Regions from separate parts of the Catenuloplanes indicus genome, predicted to be linked through region 1. Evidence: riboswitches for the same ligand, from Rfam matches in the RefSeq annotation. Region 1 holds a riboswitch; each other region holds the start of a gene.
What was found. Region 1 has a riboswitch for cyclic di-AMP ahead of J2S42_RS22440 (C40 family peptidase). Riboswitches for the same ligand answer to the same signal wherever they lie in the genome.
Positions count from the first base shown of each region.

Region 2: another riboswitch for cyclic di-AMP. It lies ahead of J2S42_RS19795 (coiled-coil domain-containing protein); the one in region 1 lies ahead of J2S42_RS22440 (C40 family peptidase).
Region 3: another riboswitch for cyclic di-AMP. It lies ahead of J2S42_RS12490 (C40 family peptidase); the one in region 1 lies ahead of J2S42_RS22440 (C40 family peptidase).

Region 1 covers NZ_JAUSUZ010000001.1:4,990,080-4,993,978, forward strand. Annotated here, with positions in the region: gene J2S42_RS22430 (C40 family peptidase) at 1-430, shown strand, start outside; gene J2S42_RS22435 (LamG domain-containing protein) at 756-1,454, shown strand; cyclic di-AMP (ydaO/yuaA leader) riboswitch at 1,583-1,756, shown strand; gene J2S42_RS22440 (C40 family peptidase) at 1,771-2,757, shown strand; gene dcd (dCTP deaminase) at 2,800-3,378, opposite strand; gene J2S42_RS22450 (pyridoxamine 5'-phosphate oxidase family protein) at 3,437-3,899, shown strand, end outside.
Region 2 covers NZ_JAUSUZ010000001.1:4,410,487-4,414,385, reverse strand. Annotated here, with positions in the region: gene J2S42_RS19800 (glycoside hydrolase family 65 protein) at 1-1,438, shown strand, start outside; cyclic di-AMP (ydaO/yuaA leader) riboswitch at 1,655-1,785, shown strand; gene J2S42_RS19795 (coiled-coil domain-containing protein) at 1,803-2,783, shown strand; gene J2S42_RS19790 (HAD family hydrolase) at 3,011-3,685, opposite strand.
Region 3 covers NZ_JAUSUZ010000001.1:2,786,047-2,789,945, reverse strand. Annotated here, with positions in the region: gene J2S42_RS12500 (type 1 glutamine amidotransferase) at 1-17, opposite strand, end outside; gene J2S42_RS12495 (MurT ligase domain-containing protein) at 280-1,500, opposite strand; cyclic di-AMP (ydaO/yuaA leader) riboswitch at 1,880-2,039, shown strand; gene J2S42_RS12490 (C40 family peptidase) at 2,045-2,587, shown strand; gene mraZ (division/cell wall cluster transcriptional repressor MraZ) at 3,045-3,476, shown strand; gene rsmH (16S rRNA (cytosine(1402)-N(4))-methyltransferase RsmH) at 3,658-3,899, shown strand, end outside.

The DNA.
Region 1 (3,899 bases):
GGAGGCGTACGGCTCGGTGGCCAACGTCCCCAGCAGCGGCAGCACCTCCGGTGGCGGTTCCTGCTCGGCCAGCGGCGCGACCGGTGCGGCCGCGATCGTGGTGGCGACCGCCTGCGCGCAGCTCGGCAAGCCGTACGTGTTCGGTGCGGCCGGACCCGGCTCGTTCGACTGCTCCGGCCTGGTCGCCTTCGCGCACAGCGCGGCCGGTGTCGGCCTGCCGCACAGCACGGTCTCCCAGTGGAACATGGGCACGCCGGTGAGCGGGTCCGAGGCGCGCGCGGGTGACGTGGTGTTCTTCAACAGCAGCCTGAGTCACGATGGCATCTACCTGGGCGGCGGCATGATGGTGCACGCGCCGCAGCCCGGCATGTCGGTCGAGGTGCTCAGCATCAGCGTGATGCAGGTGGTCGGCTTCCGCCGATACGTCTGACGCCACACAGTCCAGCGCGGGAGCCCGCACCGGTACGTACACCGGTGCGGGCTCCTGCTTTTGCATGATTTTGCCGTGAGCCGCGGTGGATGGGCCGGGTGCCGCAGCCGGCAATCCCCACAATGGGGGAATGTCCGAAACACGCCGTATGCCGGGAAAGCTGACGGGCCGGGTGGCTGCGGTCGCCGTGGGAGGGGCGGTGCTCGCGCTGCTCACCGGCGCGATAGTGGCTTCCGGCGGCGACCCCGCCCCGACTCCGTCCGCTTCCCCCTCCCTCTCCCCGTCGCCCGTGTCCTCGGAGCCGGCCGCGGCGCCGGAACCCTTCGTGGACGATGGCGGGATCGAGGTGGTGCCGTCGGCCTCCACCGAGGTGGCGCGGATCGCGCCGGGCCCGGTCTCGGTGCGGTACACGTTCGACGGCGGCGCCGGCCGGCAGTTCCTGGACGTCACCGGCCGATACGGCATGCGGGCGCGCACCGCGGCCGGTGGCGCGCTCCGGCTGACCCGGCACGGCGCCGGCTGGGCCGCGACCTTCCCGGCCCGCTGCACCGCGCTGCCGCAGAACTGCCCGCGCGCGATCCTGGAGGGCGGCGACCCGGCCACGCTCAACCCCGGGACCAGGCGCCTGCGCTACGGCGCGTCCGTGCTGATGCGGCCCACCGACACCGCGGACGGCGCGAACGTGGTGCAGAAGGGCTTCTCGGTCGGCGGCGGCACCCAGTACAAGCTGCAGGTCGACGGGCTGGACGGCCGGCCCAGCTGCGTGGTGGCCAGCCCGGCCCGGATCTACCGGGTGATCGCGCCGGTCCGGGTGGCCGACGGGCGCTGGCACGCGGTCGGCTGCACGCGCGCCGGTGGCGCCCTGTCGATCACGGTGGACGGCGTGGCGCGCGGCACGACGAAGCTGCCGGCCCGGCTGTCCATCGCGAATACCGAGCCGCTGCGAATCGGCGGTAAGAGCGTGACCGCCAACAACGATCAATATGCCGGTCAGGTGGACGATGTATATGTGGCGATCAATTGACGTGACGTACGGCGACCACCCTTTCACGTACCGATTTTTGGGCTAGATCCGCTTGCGGTGTCCGTTTTGCCTCTCTAATCTTGGGGTTCGCCGGGCTCGATGACGCGCGATCATCAGCGGTCGCCGCGAGCCTGACACCGCCGAATCATCCACCCGATGAACCGGGGACCCAATCAGCACTCGGGGTGAATCCGCCGGCCGCGGCCGGCGGTAGGGCGATGACCCTGTGGTGGGCGCTACTGCACCGGCCCTCACCCGCCCGAACCCGTCAGCTAACCCGGTAGGCGGTCAGGGACACAAGGGAGCACACACTTCGGTGGCAGGCATTGCCGCACTCCGAAACCGGTCCGTCCTCGTCGGCGCCATGTGCGCGCTGACCACTGCGCTGGTGGTCACGCTCGGCGGCACCGCCGCCCACGCGGAGCCGAGCGTGACCGAGGTGGAGAAGCAGATCGATGAGGCGTGGACCCAGCTCGAGCCCACGGTCGAGAAGCACAACTCCACCCGCCAGGAGCTGCAGAAGAAAAAGAAGCAGGCCGAGGTGCTCGGCGCCAAGATCAAACCGTTGCAGGCCGAGGTCGACCAGGTCATGAACCGGGTCGGCGTGATCGCGGCGGAGGAGTACAAGACCGGCCCCGCCAGCACGCTCGGCTCGATCCTGGTGACCGGCTCGCCGACCACGCTCACCAACCAGCTCGAACTCCTCGATCACTTCGCCCGTACCCAGGGCCGGGAGATCGCCGAGGTGGTCGCGCTGAAGGAGCAGCTGGAGGCGGAGAAGGCGCCGCTTGACGCGCTCGTCGCCGACCTCACCAAGCAGGAGGCGGAGCTGGCCAAGAAGACCAAGGAGATCAACTCCAAGGTCGACGAGCTGCAGAAGCTCCGGCTCCAGATCTACGGCAACGGTGGTGGCGGCGAGCTTGCCCCGGCGCCGTGCCCCTACGAGTACCCCGGCGGTAAGCGCGGCGTCGTGATCAAGTTTGCCTGCGCGCAGATCGGATCACCGTACGTCTGGGGTGCGGCCGGACCGGATGCCTACGACTGCTCCGGCCTGATGCTCGCGGCGTACAACCAGGTCGGCATCTCGTTCCCGCACAACGCGGCCGCGCAGCGCGGGCTGATGCGGTCGGTGAGCCGCGCCGAGCTCCAGCCGGGCGACTTCGTCTTCTACCGCGCCGACCTCAGCCACGTCGGCATGTACGCCGGTGACGAGTGGGTGGTGCACGCACCGAACCCCGCGGAGCCGGTGCGGATGATGAAGATGGACGCGATGCCGGTGCACAGCTTCGGCAGTCCGCTCTAAGGTCTTCTTGTGGGCCGCCCTCGCTCGACGGGGGCGGCCTTCTTACGTCGTGGGCCAGGTGCGCCAGTTGCGCCACGAGCGGCTCGGCGTCGGCCCGCGCTGCCCCTGGTAGCGGGAGCCGTAGACCTCCGACCCGTACGGATGCTCCGCCGGCGACGACAGCCGGAAGATGCACAGCTGCCCGATCTTCATGCCCGGCCAGAGCGTGATCGGCAGGTTCGCCACGTTCGACAGCTCCAGCGTCACGTGCCCGGAGAAGCCCGGGTCGATGAACCCGGCCGTCGAGTGCGTCAGCAGGCCCAGCCGCCCCAGACTGCTCTTCCCCTCCAGCCGCCCCGCCAGCTGATCACCCAGCGAGATCACCTCCAGCGTGGAGGCCAGCACGAACTCACCCGGGTGAAGCACGAACGGCTGACCCGCCGGCACCTCCACCTCGGATGTCAGGTCGTCCTGCTGCACCGCGGGGTCGATGTGCGTGTACAGGTGGTTGTTGAAGACCCGGAACAGCCGATCGAGCCGCACGTCGATGCTGGACGGCTGGACCAGCGCGGCCTCGAACGGATCGAGGGCGAGGGTGCCGGCCTTGATCTCGGCGACAAGGTCCCGGTCGGAGAGCAGCATCCGGACACACTATCTCGCATGCTGGCCGTTCGAACGCGTGTTCGAGTAGGATCGTCACATGGCTACCTGGACCGCTTTCGCCACCTCACAGCCCGGTTTGGCCGCCGCCATCCGCACCCTCATGCAGCAGTACGGTCCGGGCCTTGGCTACCTCGCCACCGTCCGCTCCGACGGCGGCCCCCGCGTCCACCCGGTCTCCCCGGTCATCACCGACGAGGGCCTCTTCTGCTTCATCGTCGACTCCCCGAAACGCCGCGACCTCGACCGCGACGGCCGCTACGCGCTGCACAGCTTCCCGCCCGAGGACAGCGACGACGAGGCCTACCTCGCCGGCCACGCCCACCCGGTCACCGACACCGCCCGCATCACTCGCCTGGCCGGCGACCTCCGCGCCGAACCCCACGTCGACTGGCGCCTCTACGAATTCACCATCGACGTCGCCATGCTCGCCCGCCACGGCCGAGGCGGCGCCACCCCCCTCGCCACCGACACCACCACCGCCCGCCCCGCCGTCCAGGTCT
Region 2 (3,899 bases), 580 kb from region 1:
CCACTCGGACGTACGGGTCGAGGGCGACCCGGAGGTGCAGCAGGCGGTTCGCTTCGCGCTCTTCCACGTCCTCCAGGCCGGCGCCCGCGCGGAGATGCGGCCGATCGCGTCGAAGGGACTGACCGGTCCCGGGTACGACGGCCACACGTTCTGGGACTCCGAGACGTTCGTGCTGCCGGTGCTGACCTACACCCAGCCGGACGCGGCCAAGGACGTGCTGCGCTGGCGGCACGCCACGCTCGACCTGGCCAAGGAACGGGCCGAGACGCTCGGCCTGCGCGGTGCCGCGTTCCCGTGGCGGACCATCCGCGGGCACGAGTGCTCCGCGTACTGGCCGGCCGGCACCGCGGCGTTCCACATCGCGGCGGACATCGCGGACGCGGCCCGCCGCTACGTGCTGGCCACCGGTGACGAGGACTTCGAGCACGACTACGGGTTCGACCTGCTGATCGAGACGGCGCGGCTGTGGCGTTCGCTCGGCCACCACGATCGGCACGGCCGCTTCCACATCGACGGTGTGACCGGCCCGGACGAGTACACCGCCGTGGTCGACGACAACATCTACACGAACCTGATGGCCCAGCTGAACTTCTACGCCGCGGCGGACGTGGCGCTGAAGTACCCGGACAAGGCGCGCGCGGCCGGCGTCGACGACGAGGAGATCGCCGGCTGGCGGGACGCGGGCGCGGCCGTGCACCTGCCGTACGACCACGAGCTGGGTGTGCACCAGCAGTCCGAGGGCTTCACCCGGCTGCAGGAGTGGGACTTCGAGGGCACGCCGCAGGAGAACTACCCGCTGCTGCTCAACTACCCGTACTTCGACCTGTACCGCAAGCAGGTGGTGAAGCAGGCGGACCTGGTGCTGGCGATGCTGTGGCGCGGCGACGCGTTCAGCGACGAGGAGAAGCAGCGTAACTTCGCCTACTACGAGGCCCGCACGGTCCGCGACTCGTCGCTGTCCGCCTGCACCCAGGCGGTGCTGGCCGCGGAGACCGGTCACCTGGAACTCGCCCACGACTACCTGGGTGAGGCCGCGCTGATGGACCTGCACGACCTGCACAACAACGCGCGCGAGGGCCTGCACGTGGCGTCGCTGGGCGGTTCGTGGATCTCGCTGGTGATGGGCCTCGGCGGCATGCGCGACCACGGCGGTCAGCTGACCTTCAACCCACGGTTGCCGGAGCGGATCACCCGGATGGAGTTCGCGCTGCTCTGGCGCGGGCTGCGGCTGCGGGTGGACGTGCGCAGCGACGAGGTCACCTACTCGCTGCGCAACGGCACGGGTGAGAAGAGCGTCACACTCGTGCACCACGGCGAGCTGGTGACGGTGTCGGCGGACAAGCCGGTGACGATGGGAATCCCGGAGCGGACGGGCGTGGGACCGGAGCCGCATCAGCCCGCGGGCCGCGCCCCGGCTCGTCGCGCAAGCTCTCTGTAATTGCCTGCTCGACGATTAGTGCAAGGAAGGCCGTCTCGGTTCGCCGGGGCGGCCTTTCCCGTATCGCGTCGATGTTTCTCTATGTTTTCCGGTCATTGAGCGGGCACTTTGCGTCACTATAGGGAATTCTTAATTTTACGGATCTTGAGCGGTCGTCCTTGGCGCGACTGGGTAGTCTTGCCGCCGGTTGTCATCGGCGGGCACGCCCGGTGCCCGTGGCGACCACCGCCAAATCGCTCAGCGAGTCGGGGAACCACGTTTGTGGGGTGAATCCGCGTCAGCGGTAGGGGTGTCGTTCCCATCCCGAACCCGTCAGCTAACCCGGCCGGCGGTCCGAGAGAGGAACATGATGCGCCTACGGCGAATGGCAGCGCTTTCGGTGCTGCTGGCGACTGTGGCCACGGCCGCGCTCGCAACGCCCGCCTACGCGATCGACGAGGGCGGCACGGAACAGCTCAGGGAACAGCTCGACGCGGCCAGCAAGGGTTTCGTCGAGGCGAAGAACAAGCTCGCGGCCTCGGAGAAGCGCCAGAAGGAGCTGACCGAGGAACTCAAGACGATCGAGGCCGACCTCAAGACGCGTGAGGCGACCGTCGGCGAGCTCGCCGGCCGCACCTACCGCAACGGGCGCCTCGGCCCGATGGTCGCGATCCTCAACGCCTCCGAGGGCGAGGGCTTCATGGACCGGGCCACGCTGCTCGAGACCATGGCGATCAACCAGGAGAAGCAGGTCCGCGAGCTGGTCGTGGCCAAGGACGAGGCCTCCCGTGCGAAATCTGCCATCGACAAGGAGATCGGTGAGCAGAAGAAGCAGGTCGAGACCATGGACAAGCGGAAGAAGCAGGCCGAGAACGCGCTGAAGGCCGCCGGCGGCGGCGCCGCGGCGAACGTCGAGTCCGGCAGCGGCTCCGCGGCGGTCGCGGTCGCGGTCGAGCGGGCTGCCGACGGGTCGTTCCCGTCCGAGAGCTGCACCGTGGACGACCCGACGACCGGCGGCTGCATCACGCCCCGCACGCTGCACGCCTACAAGCAGACCAAGTCGGCCGGCTTCGACCATTTCGTCTCCTGCTACCGCAGCGCCGAGGACGGCGGCGAGCACCCCCGCGGCCGCGCCTGCGACTGGTCCGCCCAGGCCAGCGGCTTCGGCGGCGTCGCCGTCGGCGCGGACAAGGCCTACGGCGACAACCTGGCCAACTTCTACATCAAGAACGCGGACCGGCTCGGCGTGCTCTACGTGATCTGGTGGAGCCAGATCTGGCTACCGTCGAGCGGCTGGCAATCGTACGCCGGCGGCGGCACACCCTCCGGCGACCATACGAACCACGTCCATCTGTCGATCATCTGACGCAACGGAGCCCGCGGCCGCCCACCGCGGGCTCCTTCGTTTCCACCGAAGCGAAATTCCCGACTCTCTTCCCGCATCCGGCGTGGTCGCGCTGGGCTTGCTCCCGCGGGCACCGGTCGTCGCCCAGCGGCTCCTCCCCGCCGGTTCGCCGGCGATCACCCCGAACCCCACCGCCGTTCCAGTGGCCGCTGTCGCCGCCGGCCGCTGCCCGTTAACTGCGGGTGTGGTCAGAAGTGGTTGCGCAGGGTGGTGAAGGAGGGGAGTTCCAGTACGCCCGTGTCGGCTGGGTCGAGGGCGGCGTGCTCAAGTTCCCACGTGTGTGGATGCGGGATGAAGACCGCGTTCCAGCCTGCTCGGCGGGCCGGGATGATGTCGGATTTCGGGGAGTTGCCGATCATCCACGTGGTGGCCGGGTCGAGTGACAGCGACTCGGTCAGTGCCAGGTATGTCGGCAGATCCTTCTCGCGAACCACGTGCACGCTACCGAAATGCCCGGCCAGGCCGGATGCGGCCAGTTTGCGACGCTGTTCCGTGTCGTCGCCCTTGGTCAGCAGCGCCAACTCGTGGCGGGTGCCGAGGTCGGCGAGCGTTTCCGCGACCTCCGGCATCAGCTCGACCTCGTCGAAGACGAGTGCGGCGGCCAGCTCTTCGATCTCGCGGCGCTCGGCGTCGGTGGCCGGGCGTTCACTCAGCTTCTCGAAGCACTCGTGCAGATTGCGCAGGAACACGCGGCTGCCGTAGCCGTGGGTGGCGGCGTTGGCGCGCTCGACGTCGTTGAGTACGGCGCGGATCGCAGCATGGTCGAGCGTCGGGTGAGCGAGCCAGGCGAGGAAGTCGTCGACCACGCGGATGAACAGGACGTTGTTCTCCCAGAGCGTGTCGTCCGCGTCGAAGACCAGCATGCCCACCATGCGATCACGCGCGCGGCGTCCATGTCGCGCGAGTTTCCTGAGGTATTGGCCACAGCGGACGCGCCTTCTCTCGTCGGCCACGACGCGCCGCCGCACCGGGCGATCCGGCGGGCGGCGCCCGCGCCGCGGCCGAACACGATCGAGGTCGCGGGTCGCACGGCCCGGCGGGCCTACGGGCTGACCGGGCCGGTGACGCTCATTCCGC
Region 3 (3,899 bases), 2.2 Mb from region 1:
CACACCACGCGCACCACGCTGTCGCCGCCCGCGGCCTGCGGCGCCGGCTGCCCGCCCGGCGCGAAACCCCCGGGACCCTGCTGCGGGTACGCCGTGGGCTGCGGCTGCCCGTAGACCGGCGCCTGCTGACCGTACCCCGGCTGCTGGGGCTGGCCGTAGCCGGGCTGCGGCTGCCCGTAGACCGGCGGCTGCTGGGGCTGGCCGTACGCGGGCGGCTGCTGCCCGTACCCCGGCTGCTGGGGTTGTCCGTAGGCCGGAGGCTGCTGGCTCCACTCCGGGTTAATTGACACGGTCAAGCTCCGCTCGGATGTCTTGGAAGGCGGTGTAGTTCGCGATGACCTCCAGGCGTCCCGGCGGCACGCTCGCGATCGCCTCCCCGAAGGTCTGTACGTGCCGGAACGGCACGTCGTTCACGTCGAGCCGGACCGCGAGGTCGTACGCCCGGTCGCCGGTGATCAGCACCTGGCGCCCGCGCAGCGGCGAGAAGTCGACGTCGAAGAGCCAGGACGTGTCCAGCCCGTCGGGGTCACGCGCGTTGATCGAGAGCAGCGTGGGCGCGTTGTCCGCCATGTCGAACGCCTCCAGCCAGCTGGCCGGGTTCTTCGCCAGGAGCAGCCGGATGTTGCGCCCGTCCCGGTCGACCTGCGCGTAGCGGCCGGCCACCGACGCCACTGAGGAGAGCGTCGGCACGGCCTGCAGCGGGCGGATGCCGAACGCGGCCGCGACCGCGAGCGCGGTGGCCGCGTTGCCCAGGTTGACCCGGCCGGGCAGCTGGAGCCGGATCAGGTGCCAGGCGCCGGACGGATCCAGCACGCCGTCGTCCTCGACCACCCACTGCGGCGCGGGGCGGCGCAGCGGGCAGCCGGTGCACCACCACTGGCCGTCCTGCCGCTCGATGGTGGAGCCGCACTCCGGGCACACCCAGGAGTCGTCCTGCCAGCGCTGACCGGCGCTGAACCAGGAGACCGTGGGGGAGTTGCCGGCCGCCCAGACGATCATCGGGTCGTCCGCGTTGCCGACGATCGCGACCTCGGGGTGCTTGGCCAGCGTGGTGCGCCAGAGCTGGGCCATCATCGCCACCTCCTTGGCCCGGTCCAGCTGGTCCCGGGAGAGGTTGAGCAGCGCGATGACCCGGGGGCGGGTCTCCTCGATCACCTGAGGCAGGTAGTGCTCGTCCACCTCCAGCACCGCGTACGGCGTGTCACCGGCCTTGGCCAGTGCGGAGGTGTGCCCGGTGGGCATGTTGGCACCGAAGGAGTTGGTCGCCACCGGGCCGAGCACGCCCAGCGCGGCCGCGGTCAGCCGGGTGGTCGTGGTCTTGCCGTTGGTGCCGGAGACCAGCGCGATGGCGCGGCCGGCGGCGAGGTGCTCGAGCAGGTCAGGATCGATCTTGAGACCGATCCAGCCACCGATCACGGACCCGTCGCCCCGCCCAGCCGCGCGGGAGAGCGCGGCGGCGGTGCGGGAGACCTGGGTCGCGACCTTGGCGCGGAGGGGCATGTTGCCTTGCGTCACCCGAGCGAGGTTACCGGACCGGTACCGCTTCACCATCGGCTCGTTCGGCCCCTTGCGGCCTGCCCGGGAGTACGTGTTGATCACGCTGGTCTTATCCGCGGTGTGACGCCGGCCCGTGTGGGAAGCTTCACCGGGTTCGATATACGGAGAGTGAGTGCGCGGGGCCGTGCCGTGCCGGAATATCGGGCACCCGACACGTCGGGGGCGAGGGCCGGGCATGCCAACCTCGGAGAGTGACCGATCGATGGCGCGGGCGTGCTCCCGAGGTCCGCTACAAACGATGAGCCGGTGCGCGATCCGCCCGCCGGTCGCGCCGGCCACGGGACACGCCGAACCCTGCCCGTCCCGGGCGACGCGACATTCCACCCAGCACATGGCAATCGAGGGCAGGGGCGGGGGAACCACTCGCAATCCGCACGACGGCTCGCTCGCGGGCCTTGGGGTGAAGCCCGGCAGTGTGCCGGGCCGGGCATCCTCGGCGCCCGAACCCGACAGCTAACCCCGCAGGCGTGCCGGAAGGACACCTTTCGTGCAGCACCTCAGCCAGAACCCGGACGTCCGGAACGCGATGCCGAGACCGGGCAGCACGCTCCGGCTCCGGGCCAGGCGTTCCACTCTGCCCGCGCGCGCCTCGATCCTGGCCGCCCTGATCGGCATCTGCGTCGCCGCCGGTCAGCTGGCCACCCCGGCACCCGCCGGCGCCGCGCCGGCGCCGGGCAAGGCCGCCGCGGTCGTCGCGCTCGCCAAGAGCCTGTCCGGCAAGCGCTACCGGGCCGGCGGTGCGAGCCCGGGCGGCGGCTTCGACTGCTCCGGCTTCACCATGTACGTCTACCGGACCGCGGCCGGGAAGAAGCTGCCGCACAACGCGAACCGCCAGCAGCGCGCCGGGGTGGCCGTGTCCAAGGCCCAGGCCCGCCCGGGCGATCTGCTGATCTTCCGGAAGGGCGCGCACGGCTATCACGCGGCGATCTACGCGGGCGGCGGCTACATGTACGACGCGCCGCGTCCCGGCGTGCGGGTGGGCAAGCACAAGATCTGGTCCCGTGCCTATGTGGTGCGCCGGGTCGTCTGACGCTCCGCCGGAAAGGGCCCCGCCGATGTCCGGCGGGGCCCTTTCGCGCTTTCGCAGCGCACTCGCAGCCGTCGCACAGCGCTGACGGCAGGAGATCGTTTGGCGACCGCATGTGTGCGTCCAATCCCTCCACTTCCCTCCACGCAATCGTCCAGACGCCTGCACACCCCGGAAAAACCACCCGAAATGTCCGGATAAAACGTGCGGGATGCGTGTCGATCCGAACGGATGTCGGAAAGAAGACGGCCCGTCGGGGCCAAAGCCCTCCACCTCGCGCAACCGTCTGTGACGTGCTGTTTTGCACTCCCGTACCCCTTGACTAGGCGCCGTTTCCGGTTGCGGGTGGAGGGAAGTGGAGTAAAGTGGGGCCACATGGCGGGGTCGTGGAGAGCCCGCCGGCCCGAGTGATCAGCGGCACCGCGAATGCCGCCGGCAAGGGCGAGGGGGTGACGCCGCGATGTTCCTCGGCACGCACACCCCGCGCCTGGACGACAAGGGCCGGCTGATCCTCCCGGCCAAGTTCCGGGACGAGCTGGCGGGAGGTGTCGTGATCACCAAAGGGCAGGAGCGCTGCCTCTACGTCTTCCCGATGCCCGAGTTCCAGCGGATCTCGGAGGAGCTGCGGGCCGCACCGATGACGCACAAGGCGGCGCGGGCCTACAGCCGGGTCTTCTTCGCCAGCGCGCACGACGAGGTGCCGGACCGGCAGGGCCGGGTCACCATCCCGGTGCTCCTGCGAGAGTACGCGCAGCTCGACCGGGAGCTCGTCGTGATCGGCGCCAGCACCCGGGTGGAGATCTGGGACAAGCAGGCCTGGGAGACGTATCTCGCGGAGAGCGAGGACGACTTCGCCGACATCGGGGAGGGGGTGCTGCCCGGCGGGCTGTAGTCGACGGGAAACCCGTACTGCGAGATCTCCAGCCGCTCGGCGCTCCTGGCACCCCTTCCCCGGTGTCAGGCGCGACGGTGGTGACGCCAGGAGGGCGGATGGGGATCTGGCGGTACGGTCTTCGTCGCACTGCTGGCGGGCATTGCGTGAAACGAATCGTCACCAGGTGATGGGGGTCGACATGGGGGTGCCCGAGCCGGAGCTCGTGGCCGAGGGTCGCGAGTGGCAGGCACGGGGCACACATGTGCCCGTGCTGCTGGAGCGGTGCCTGGCACTGCTCGCCCCCGCGCTGACCGGCGACGCGCCGGTCTATGTGGACACGACCCTGGGTCTCGGCGGGCACGCCGAGGCGATCCTGACCGCGAACCCACGGCTGACGCTGATCGGCCTGGACCGGGACACGGAGGCGCTGGAGCACTCGCG